DNA from 2 places in the Micromonospora sp. WMMD1102 genome. Region 2 is predicted to be linked to the other one. Evidence: riboswitches for the same ligand, from Rfam matches in the RefSeq annotation. Region 2 holds a riboswitch; the other holds the start of a gene.
The links. A riboswitch is a leader RNA that binds a small molecule or an ion and turns the genes downstream of it on or off. The one in region 2 is predicted to bind cyclic di-AMP.

Region 1: another riboswitch for cyclic di-AMP. It lies ahead of O7626_RS34865 (C40 family peptidase); the one in region 2 lies ahead of O7626_RS24510 (hypothetical protein).

What each region holds. Positions count from the first base shown of each region.
Region 1 covers NZ_JARUBN010000001.1:7,679,946-7,684,570, forward strand. The annotation lists gene O7626_RS34855 (peptidoglycan recognition family protein) at 1-1,180, opposite strand, end outside; gene O7626_RS34860 (hypothetical protein) at 1,256-1,465, shown strand; cyclic di-AMP (ydaO/yuaA leader) riboswitch at 1,660-1,800, shown strand; gene O7626_RS34865 (C40 family peptidase) at 1,813-2,853, shown strand; gene dcd (dCTP deaminase) at 2,973-3,551, opposite strand; gene O7626_RS34875 (pyridoxamine 5'-phosphate oxidase family protein) at 3,652-4,233, shown strand; gene O7626_RS34880 (zinc metalloprotease) at 4,255-4,625, opposite strand, start outside.
Region 2 covers NZ_JARUBN010000001.1:5,474,490-5,479,114, reverse strand. The annotation lists gene O7626_RS24520 (hypothetical protein) at 1-602, opposite strand, end outside; gene O7626_RS24525 (SRPBCC family protein) at 1-115, shown strand, start outside; gene O7626_RS24515 (cellulose-binding domain-containing protein) at 999-2,240, shown strand; gene O7626_RS24510 (hypothetical protein) at 2,350-3,453, opposite strand; cyclic di-AMP (ydaO/yuaA leader) riboswitch at 3,460-3,588, opposite strand; gene O7626_RS24505 (helix-turn-helix transcriptional regulator) at 3,898-4,625, shown strand, end outside.

The sequences.
Region 1 (4,625 bases), 2.2 Mb from region 2:
GTACGCCGGCCGGATAGGCGTCCGCCTCCGGGTACGCCCGGCCGTACACCGGAATCGTCGCCCGGCCCGGCTTCGGCGTCGCGACCAGGCCCACCGTCCACTTCGCGGTCGGCTTCGACCTCGGGTTGTGGAACCACGCCTTCTGCCCGAGATACCAGATCGCGGTCCAGTCGCCCTGCCGGCCGGCGAGCGCGTACGTCTGTCCGGCCGACGCCCGCGCCCCGTGGTCGGAGATGTGCATCGTGTTCGGGGTGCCGTCCGGGCGCAGCCCGAGGTCGTTCACCAGCGGCGCGTCGGCGGTCGGTGCGGTGCGCAGCACCACCGACGACGACCCGCGCGCCGGGCACGGCACCCCGGCCGCCGTGCAGCCGGTGAACGCCGGCCGGTTGGTGGCGAAGTCCGGGTCGATGGTGACCAGTCCGGCGGCCGGTGCGCCGACGCCCCGGAACGGCGCCCTGAGCAGGTCGAAGTAGTGCGACCAGTCCCAGTACGGCCCGGGTTCCCAGTGCATGCCGCGCACGTTCGCCGGCAGGATCCCGGGGACGTTGTCGTGCCCGATGACGTGGTCGCGGTCGAGCGGGATGTCGTACCGGTCGGCGAGGTAGCGGACCAGTTTGGCCGAGGTCCGGTACATCGCCTCGGTGTACCAGGTGCCCTGTGCGGCGAAGCCCTCGTGTTCCAGGCCGATCGCCTTGGCGTTGACGTACCAGTTGCCGGCGTGCCAGGCCACGTCCCTGCCCTTCACGTGCTGCGCGATGTGCCCGTCGGCGGAGCGGAGCGTGTAGTGCCAGCTCACGTAGGTCGGGTCCTGGACCAGCCGCAGCGTGGTGTCGTAGCTGCCCTCGGTGTCGTGGATGACGATGTACTCGACCTTCTGCCGGGCGGGCCGGTCGGAGAGGTCGTGGTTGCCGTAGTCGCCCTCGCCGAACGCCTGGTAGGGGGCGGGGATCCACTCGCAGGAGATGTCGCGCGGGCACTCCAGCCCGTCCGGGCGGGGTCGGCCGGGCAGGCCGAGCCGGTCCAGCCAGTGCCGCTGCGGGACGATCCCGGGGTGGCCGGGGAGGGTGATCCGGTGCCCGTCGTCGGTGGTCCGGCTGGCACCCTCGGCGAGGGTCCGGTACACCTCGTCAGCGAAGGCGGCGGCGGCGTCCGCGCGGTCGCTGCCGGCGTACCGGGCCACCGCGCCGTACCAGGCCGCCGGGTCGCCGCGGCGGCGTACTCGGACTGCCGGGTGTCGGCGTACTCGGATTGCCGGGTGTCGGTCGACGGCGGCGCGGCGAGCGCGGGGCTGGCCGGCAGCAGTGCCGCAGCGCCGAGCAGGGCGGTGCCGATCGCGATTTTCCTGCTCAGCGGCGTTGTCGTGGGAAGCATCGAACCTCCAGGGGCCGGGGTGGGCCTGCCGATCACCCTCCACCCGGGACACCGCTGCGGTCAATACCTGCCAAACAAGCTCGTCGCCATGTAGAAAACTTTCACCTATACCGAGCGTGTCCGAGCCGGTCCTCGTGGGTCGACTCCGCCGAGCGTCGGTTCGCGCCGTCCGTGACCGCCCCGATACACAACGAATCGACTCAGATCACGGGGTTGCGTTTGGATAACACCCTTCTCTAAGGTTGGGGACCGTCGAGCCGACGGCAGGCCGCCTAGCCGGGCGGCGACGTCTCGACACCGCCGAATCGTCACACAGAGCGAACCGGGGACCCGAGCATCCTGGGGTGAATCCGCGCCTTCTGCGGTAGGGCGACACTCTTTCCGCCCGAACCCGTCAGCTAACCCGGTAGGCGGGCTACGGAAGAAGGAGTACGGACCCCGGTGGCTTCCCCTGCCCCGCCGCGGTCGCCCTCCCTCCCGTCGGCAGCCGCCGACGCCGGGAACGCGAAACCGCGCCCTCGAAGGTCCATCCTCGTCATCGCCCTCACCGCCCTCGCCAGCGCCGTCGTGCTGTTCACCGGCACGACGCCGGCACTGGCCGAGCCGTCGGTGGCCGAGATCGAGCAGCAGATCGACACCGCCTGGCGCAAGCTGGAGCCGGTCGTCGAGAAGCACAACGCCACCCGGCAGGACCTGGCGGCGAAGAAGAAGCAGGCCGCCACCCTGCAGAAGAAGATCGCCCCGCTGCAGTCGCAGATCGACGCCGCGATGAACCGGGTGAGCGACTTCGCCGTGCAGGCGTACAAGGGTGACAAGGCCTCGGCGGTCAACGCCCTGCTCACCTCGAAGTCGCCGACCGCGCTGGTCGGCCAGCTCTCGGTGCTCGACCAGTTCGCGCGCCAGCAGCAGCGCGAGGTGCAGGAGGTCGTCGACCTCAAGGAGAAGTACGCCGCCCAGAAGGCTCCGCTGGACCGGCTGGTCACCCAGCTGACCAAGACCGAGGCGGAACTGGCGGCGAAGAAGAAGGAGATCGACGCCGAGGTCGAGCGGCTACAGAAGCTGCGGATCCAGGCGTACGGGAACGGCTCCGCCGGCCCGCTGCGGCCCGCGCCCTGCCCGGCGACCTACCCCGGCGGCCCGTCCGGCCAGGCGGTCAAGTTCGCGTGCGCGCAGATCGGCAAGCCGTACAAGTGGGGTGCCGAAGGCCCCGGCTCGTACGACTGCTCCGGCCTGACCCTGGCCGCCTGGGCCAAGGGTGGCGTCTCGCTGCCGCACAACGCCCGCGCCCAGCGCGGACAGACGAAGCAGATCAGCCGCTCCGAGCTGCGCCCTGGTGACCTGGTCTTCTACTATGCCGACCTCAGCCACGTCGGCATGTTCGTCGGCAACGGTTGGATCGTGCACGCCTCCCGGGCCGGCGAACCGGTCAAGATGAAGCGGATGGACGACGGCGAGATCCACAGCTTCGGCAGACCGGGCTGAAATCTCCGGGTTGAGGTCCCCGGGTCGACGGTCTCCGAGTCGACCGAGTCAACGCAGAACCCCCGTCGCGCAGGTGCGGCGGGGGTTCTGCCGTTCGGCCGACGGGGTGGCGCCGTGCCTCAGCGGGTGGGCCAGGTGCGCCAGTTCTGCCAGGAACGGCTCGGAGTCGGCCCGCGCTGTCCCTGGTAGCGCGAGCCGTAGACGGCCGATCCGTACGGGTGGGCCGACGGCGACGAGAGCCGGAAGATGCAGAGCTGCCCGATCTTCATCCCGGGCCAGAGCCGGATCGGCAGGTTGGCCACGTTCGACAGTTCCAGCGTCACGTGGCCGGAGAAGCCGGGGTCGATGAAGCCGGCGGTGGAGTGGGTGAGCAGGCCGAGCCGGCCCAGGCTCGACTTGCCCTCCAGCCGGCCGGCGAGCTGGTCGCCGAGGGAGATCACCTCCAGCGTGGAGGCGAGCACGAACTCACCCGGGTGCAGCACGAACGGCTCGCCGTCCGGCACGTCGACCAGCGAGGTCAGCTCGTCCTGCTGGATCGCCGGGTCGATGTGCGTGTAGAGGTGGTTGTTGAAGACCCGGAAGAGCCGGTCCAGGCGTACGTCGATGCTCGACGGCTGCACCAGCGCGGGCTCGAACGGCTCCAGCGCGAGGGTGCCCGCCTTGATCTCGATCACTAGGTCGTGGTCGGAGAGCAGCACCGGATCACCTTAGCGAGTGGCGTGACGGTGACCGGCCGCGACCTCGCCGATGGGTGGGATCGGGGTAGGTGATCGAACAGGTGTTCGATAGAATGTGGGCATGGCATCCTGGTCCGAATTCGCCTCTGACGAGCCACGACTCGCCGACGCGATCCGCGTCCTCATCCAGCAGTACGGTCCGGGTCTCGGCTACCTGGCGACCGTGCGCGCCGACGGTGGGCCGCGGGTGCACCCGGTGTCCCCGGTCATCACCGACGAGGGACTCTTCTGTTTCGTCGTCGACTCTCCGAAGCGGCGTGACCTCGAACGCGACGGCCGATACGCGCTGCACTCGTTCCCGCCCGAGGACAGCGACGACGAGGCGTACGTCGCGGGTCGGGCCCGGCCGGTGACCGACCAGGCCCGGGTGGACCAGCTCGCCGGCAACCTGCGGGCCGCCCCGCAGGTCGACTGGCGGCTCTTCGAGTTCACCGTCGACGTCGCGATGGTGGCCCGGCACGGCAGCAACGGCGCCACCCCGCTCGCGGCCGGAGACCGGTCCGAACGACCGGCCGTGCAGGTCTGGCTCGACCCGGCCGGCGCCGCACCGGGCGCACCGGGCACACCGGTCGGTGCCACCACCGGGTCGAGGCGGCGCGGCCGGCGCCGGGCGGTGGAAGAGGAGCCCGTCCCGACGCCCTGAGCTGCCGGCACGCACGCACGCCTACGGCTCGCGGAACGCCTTCCACGCCTTGAGCATCCGGAACGCCTGACCGTACGTGAACTCGTACATGCAGGCGTCGACCGAGTAGTCCATGAAGTTGTGGATCGGGTCGGTGCCCGGCTTCGCCGTGCAGGTGTCCCGCCGCTCCGGGCAGCCGAAGGCCGGCTCCGCCTCGGCAGGCGTGTCGAGGACCTGATCGCCCTGGCCGTCGCAGCCCTCCTGGAAGGTGTGGTAGAGATTCAGCCAGTGCCCGACCTCGTGCGTGGCCGTGTCACCGGCGTTGTACGGCGCGGCCGTCCCACCCGGCAGTGACTCGGCCAGCACCACCACCCCGTCGTACGGGTCGAGCTTGCGCTCCGGGAAGGTGGCCC
Region 2 (4,625 bases):
CCTGTCGGCGCCCGCACCGCTGTTCCGGTACGCGTTCCGGCAGGCTCGGGCCGCGCACCAGGAGCTGGCGGGTCGGCTGCCGGCCGCGCTGGCCGCCGCCGGCCGGGAGCCCTGACCGCCCGCCCGTTCCCGGCCGAGCCCGCCGCCCGGCCGGTCCGGCCCCACGGCTTGTAGGTGGAGAGCACCGTGGCGACGACCAGCAGAGTGCTGGAGACGATCGGTGCGGCCAGCAGCCCCTGCCGGGCGTCCGCCGGAGTGGCCGCGCCGAGTTCGGCGGCCCGCAGGTTCGGCAGCAGGGCGAAGAGCACCGCCCCGACCAGCACGGTGGTGATCACCAGCTTGACCACTACCCAGCGGTGCCTGAGCAGGCCCCAGGGGGTGAGCAGCGCGCTGGCGAGGCCGACCAGCCAGGCGAGCACGCTCAACGGTACGAAGACGGCCTGCCCGACCAGCGCCGCTGCCGGATAGACCAGGTCCGGGTCGGCGCCGCGTGCCCCGGCCACGCCGAGGGTCAGCAGCACCACGTCGATTCCCAACCAGCCGACCGCGGTGACCACGTGCAGGGTGAGCAGCGCCTTTCGCCAGGGCGGTGAGAGCTTCATACCGCTGATGCTGCCGCCGGCAGCCCGGCGTGACGTCGTGCGGATGTGGGCGCTGCGGCTACGCAGCTCGACGTACGCCCCGCGCGGCGGAGCCGCCGGTGATCAGGGAGCGTTCGGCTCGCCCGGGCCGGCCGGACACTCCCTGATCACGGAAGAACCCGGTCCGGTGTTTGCTCGCATCGATGGTTGTCTTTAAGCTTGGTCGGCGCCACGACGGGGCGACCGGGTGCGGGCTGGCCGGGGCGTCGTGGTGGTCGGGTGACCAGGGGAGCCGGTCACGGCAGCACAACGAGGCCGGTACGCGTCGGGCGTACCGCGTCGCTCGTCGTCGTAACCGCACTGCCGGCACGCGCCAGGGACGGCGCCGGGGCCGGCAGTCGTCCGAGAGGAACTCCCATGCGGATCTCCGCACCGTACCGTCGCGTCTCGCTGGCCCTGGCCGCGGCGACCGCGATCGCCGCGAGCAGCGTCGCCGTGCTCGGCACCGGCCTGGCACCGGCCGCCCAGGCCGCCGCCGGCTGCCGGGTCGACTACCAGGCCAACCAGTGGACCGGTGGCTTCACCGCCGCAGTCAAGGTGACCGCCGGGGACGTCGCGGTCAACGGCTGGACCGTGACCTGGACCTACGGTGGCGATCAGCGGATCACGAACGGCTGGAATGCCCAGGTCACCCAGTCGGGGGCGACCGTGACCGCCCGGAACGCGGCCTGGAACGGGTCGCTGCCGGCCGGCGGCTCGACCGAGTTCGGCGTGCAGGGCACCTATTCGGCCAGCTCGGCGGCACCGAGCGGGTTCACCCTGAACGGCGAGTTGTGCAACGGCGCCGAGCCGACCACCCCGCCGAGCACCGCACCGCCGACCAGCCAACCGCCGACCACCCCGCCGACAAGCGTCCCGCCGACGATCACCCCGCCGCCGACCGTGCCGCCGACCACCCAGCCGCCGAGCGGCTGCGGCACGGCGGTGCTCTGCGACGGCTTCGAGAACCAGACCGGCAGTACGCCGTCGGGCGACTGGGCGGTCAGCTATCCGGACTGCTCGGGCAGCGGCACCGCCAGCATCGACACCTCGGTCGCGCACCAGGGCACCCGCTCGGTACGCATAAACGGGGCGGTCGGCTACTGCAACCACGTCTTCGTCGGCTCCACCCGCAACCTGAGCGGGGTCGGCGCGGTGCGCTACGCCCGGCTCTGGGTACGGCACACCACCGCACTGCCGACCTCGCACGTGACCTTCCTGGCCATGCGGGACGCCGCCGACGGCAACCGTGACCTGCGGATGGGCGGGCAGAACGGCGCGTTGCAGTGGAACCGTGCCTCGGACGACGCCACCCTGCCGGAGCAGAGCCCGAACGGCGTGGCGCTGAGCATGCCGTTGCCGGTCAACCAGTGGTCCTGCCTGGAGTTCATGGTCGACGGCACCCAGGGCCGGCTCTCCACCTGGGTCAACGGCACCGCGGTGACCGGGCTGACCGCCGACGGCACGCCCACGCACGACGTCGACGGGCAGTGGTACAACCGGGCCGACTGGCGGCCGAACCTCACCGACCTGCGGCTGGGCTGGGAGAGCTACGGCGAGGGTGCCGACACGCTCTGGTTCGACGACGTGGCGCTCGGTTCGAGCCGGATCGGCTGCTGACCGGGGTACGCACCCCGGCGGTCGCCGCCTGACGGAAAAGCGGACCGCCGGCACTGCCCAGGGGTGGCGGGCGGTGCCGACGGTCCGCGACAGGTTACGCGATCGATCCTCAGTTCATCGACAGGTGTACGTGGTTGGTGTGGTCGCTCGACGGGTCGCCGTTGCCCCCGTTGTACGTCTTCCAGCCACTGCTCGGCAGCCAGATCTGCTTGAACCAGATCACGTACAGCACGCCGAGCCGGTTGGCGTTGCGCACGTAGTACGCCGCCAGGTTGTTGCCGTACGTCCGGTCGCCGCCGGTCGCCACTCCGCCGAACCCGTTCTTCTGGGCGGCGAAGTCGCAGGCCTGTCCCTTCGGGTGCTCGCCGCTGCCACCGCTGCGGAAGCAGGAGACGAACCGGGTGAAGCCGGCGGCCTGGGCCTGCTTGAGCGCGTGCAGGGTGCGCGGGGTGATGCAGCCGCTGGTGGTCGGGTCGTCGAGACTGCACGACTCGTCCGGGAAGGAGCCGTCGGGGTTGCGGGGTGCCGGCCGGGCGGAGCCGCCGCCGCTGCCGCTGATCCCCGAGCCCGCGCCGCCGCTGTTGTTCGCCGCCGCGAGCGCCCGTTCGGCCTGCTTCTTGCGGGTCTCCATCACCTCGACCTGCTTGCGCTGCTCGCCGATCTCCTTGTCGAGCGCGGCCTTGGCCTGGGTTTCCTTGTCCAGGCTCTCCCGCAGCCCGCGCAGTTCCCGGCTCTCGTTCGCCGAGATCGTGTCGAGTGCGGCGGCCCGGTCCACCAGGCTGGTCGGCGAGCCGCTGTTGAGCAGCGCGGAGACCTGCCCGAGTCGACCGGTCCGGTACGCCATGTTGCCCATCTCGGCGACCCGTTCGCTCCGGGTCGCCACCTCGGTACGCAGCGCGGCAAGCTGCTGGTTCAGTTCCTTCTGCCGCTTGACGGAGTTGTCCAGTTTGGTCTTGGCGTTCAGATAGCCCTTGCTGGCGGCCTGGAGCTGCTCGCGCAGGCTGTCGGTGCCTCCGTCGATGTCGTCGCCGCCGGGAGCCGCGGCCAGCGCCCCGGGGGTCGCGTACTCCGGTGCCGCGGCGGCGGGTGCGCCGCCGAGCGCCGCGAGGACCATGCCCAGGGTGAGCGCCGCGGTGACCGCGAGCTTCCCGGACGGTCCCGAGGCGTTCCGCGCGGACGCCGGAGCGTGTCGGGTGGGTGCCAGGAACGGCATATGACAGTGTCCTTCCGTCAGCCGCCGACCGGGTTAGCTGACGGGTTCGGGACGGAAGATCCCTACCGCTGGCGCGGATGCACCCCTGGTACGTGGTTCCCCGGCTCGCGCGTGGCGATTAGGCGGCGGCCCCCGCAGGCGCCGGAGGGCGCCGCCCGGCGGAGACCGGAGCCGAGCCTACCGGCAGTTGCTGTCCGGGGATACGTGGCGTTGCCAGAGTTGAATTCACGATTCTCCTGCTTCGGGTGGATGTATCCGGACAAATATCTCCGGTGCCGGCCGGAAACTTAAGATGCCGCTAACTATCGGTGAGCTCCGATGGTGTGACCATCCCGTCAACCGAGCTGGTATTCGCGCTGGACCGTGACGGCGTGGTAACGCAGAATGAGCAGGTCCGCCGCCTGATGACGGTGACAGCATCTGCCGACCGCCGGGGTGATAACAATGCTTGACCAATCGGCGTCGCTTCCGGCCCGCATCCGGGCGTTGCGCACAGAGCGGAAGCTGTCTCAGGACAGGCTCGCCGTCGCAATCGGGGTGTCCAAGTCCACGGTGCAGTATTTCGAGGCAGGGAAGCTGATTCCGCAGGAAGGCACGGCACAGCGCCTTGACGGGGTGTTCGGCACCGACAGCGAGATTCAAGGGCTGGCAAAGACGGCACACGAAGACCTGCGCCCGTGGCTACGCCCATGGGCCGAGAATGTGCGTCGCGCGATCCTGCTGCGGTCCTGGGAACCGCTGTTGATCCCGGCTCCGCTACAGCGTGAGCCGTATATGCGAGAGATGTTCGCGGGAGTCCCGGCGAACGTGGGGAGGGTGGAGGATCTCGTCGCGGACCGGGCAGCCCGGCAGGCGGCGGTTCTGGATCAGAACCCGCCGGTGACGATTTCCTGCATCATCGCGGAATTCGCGCTCCGGCGCGGGTCGCGCGACGTCATGAAAGATCAGCTCGGCTATCTCGTCGACATCGGACACCGACCCTTCGTCACGGTACGTGTGCTGCCGGATGTCGCCGGAGGTCTGCATGCTGGTCTGGGTGGCCCGATCTCGCTGGCAACCCTGAGAGACGGTAGGCGGATCTCGTACCTTGATGATCAGTTGCAGGGCAAGGTGGTGGCCTCGGTACGGGATGTGGGTGACCTAGAGCTATCCTGGGAGTCGATCAACGGTTT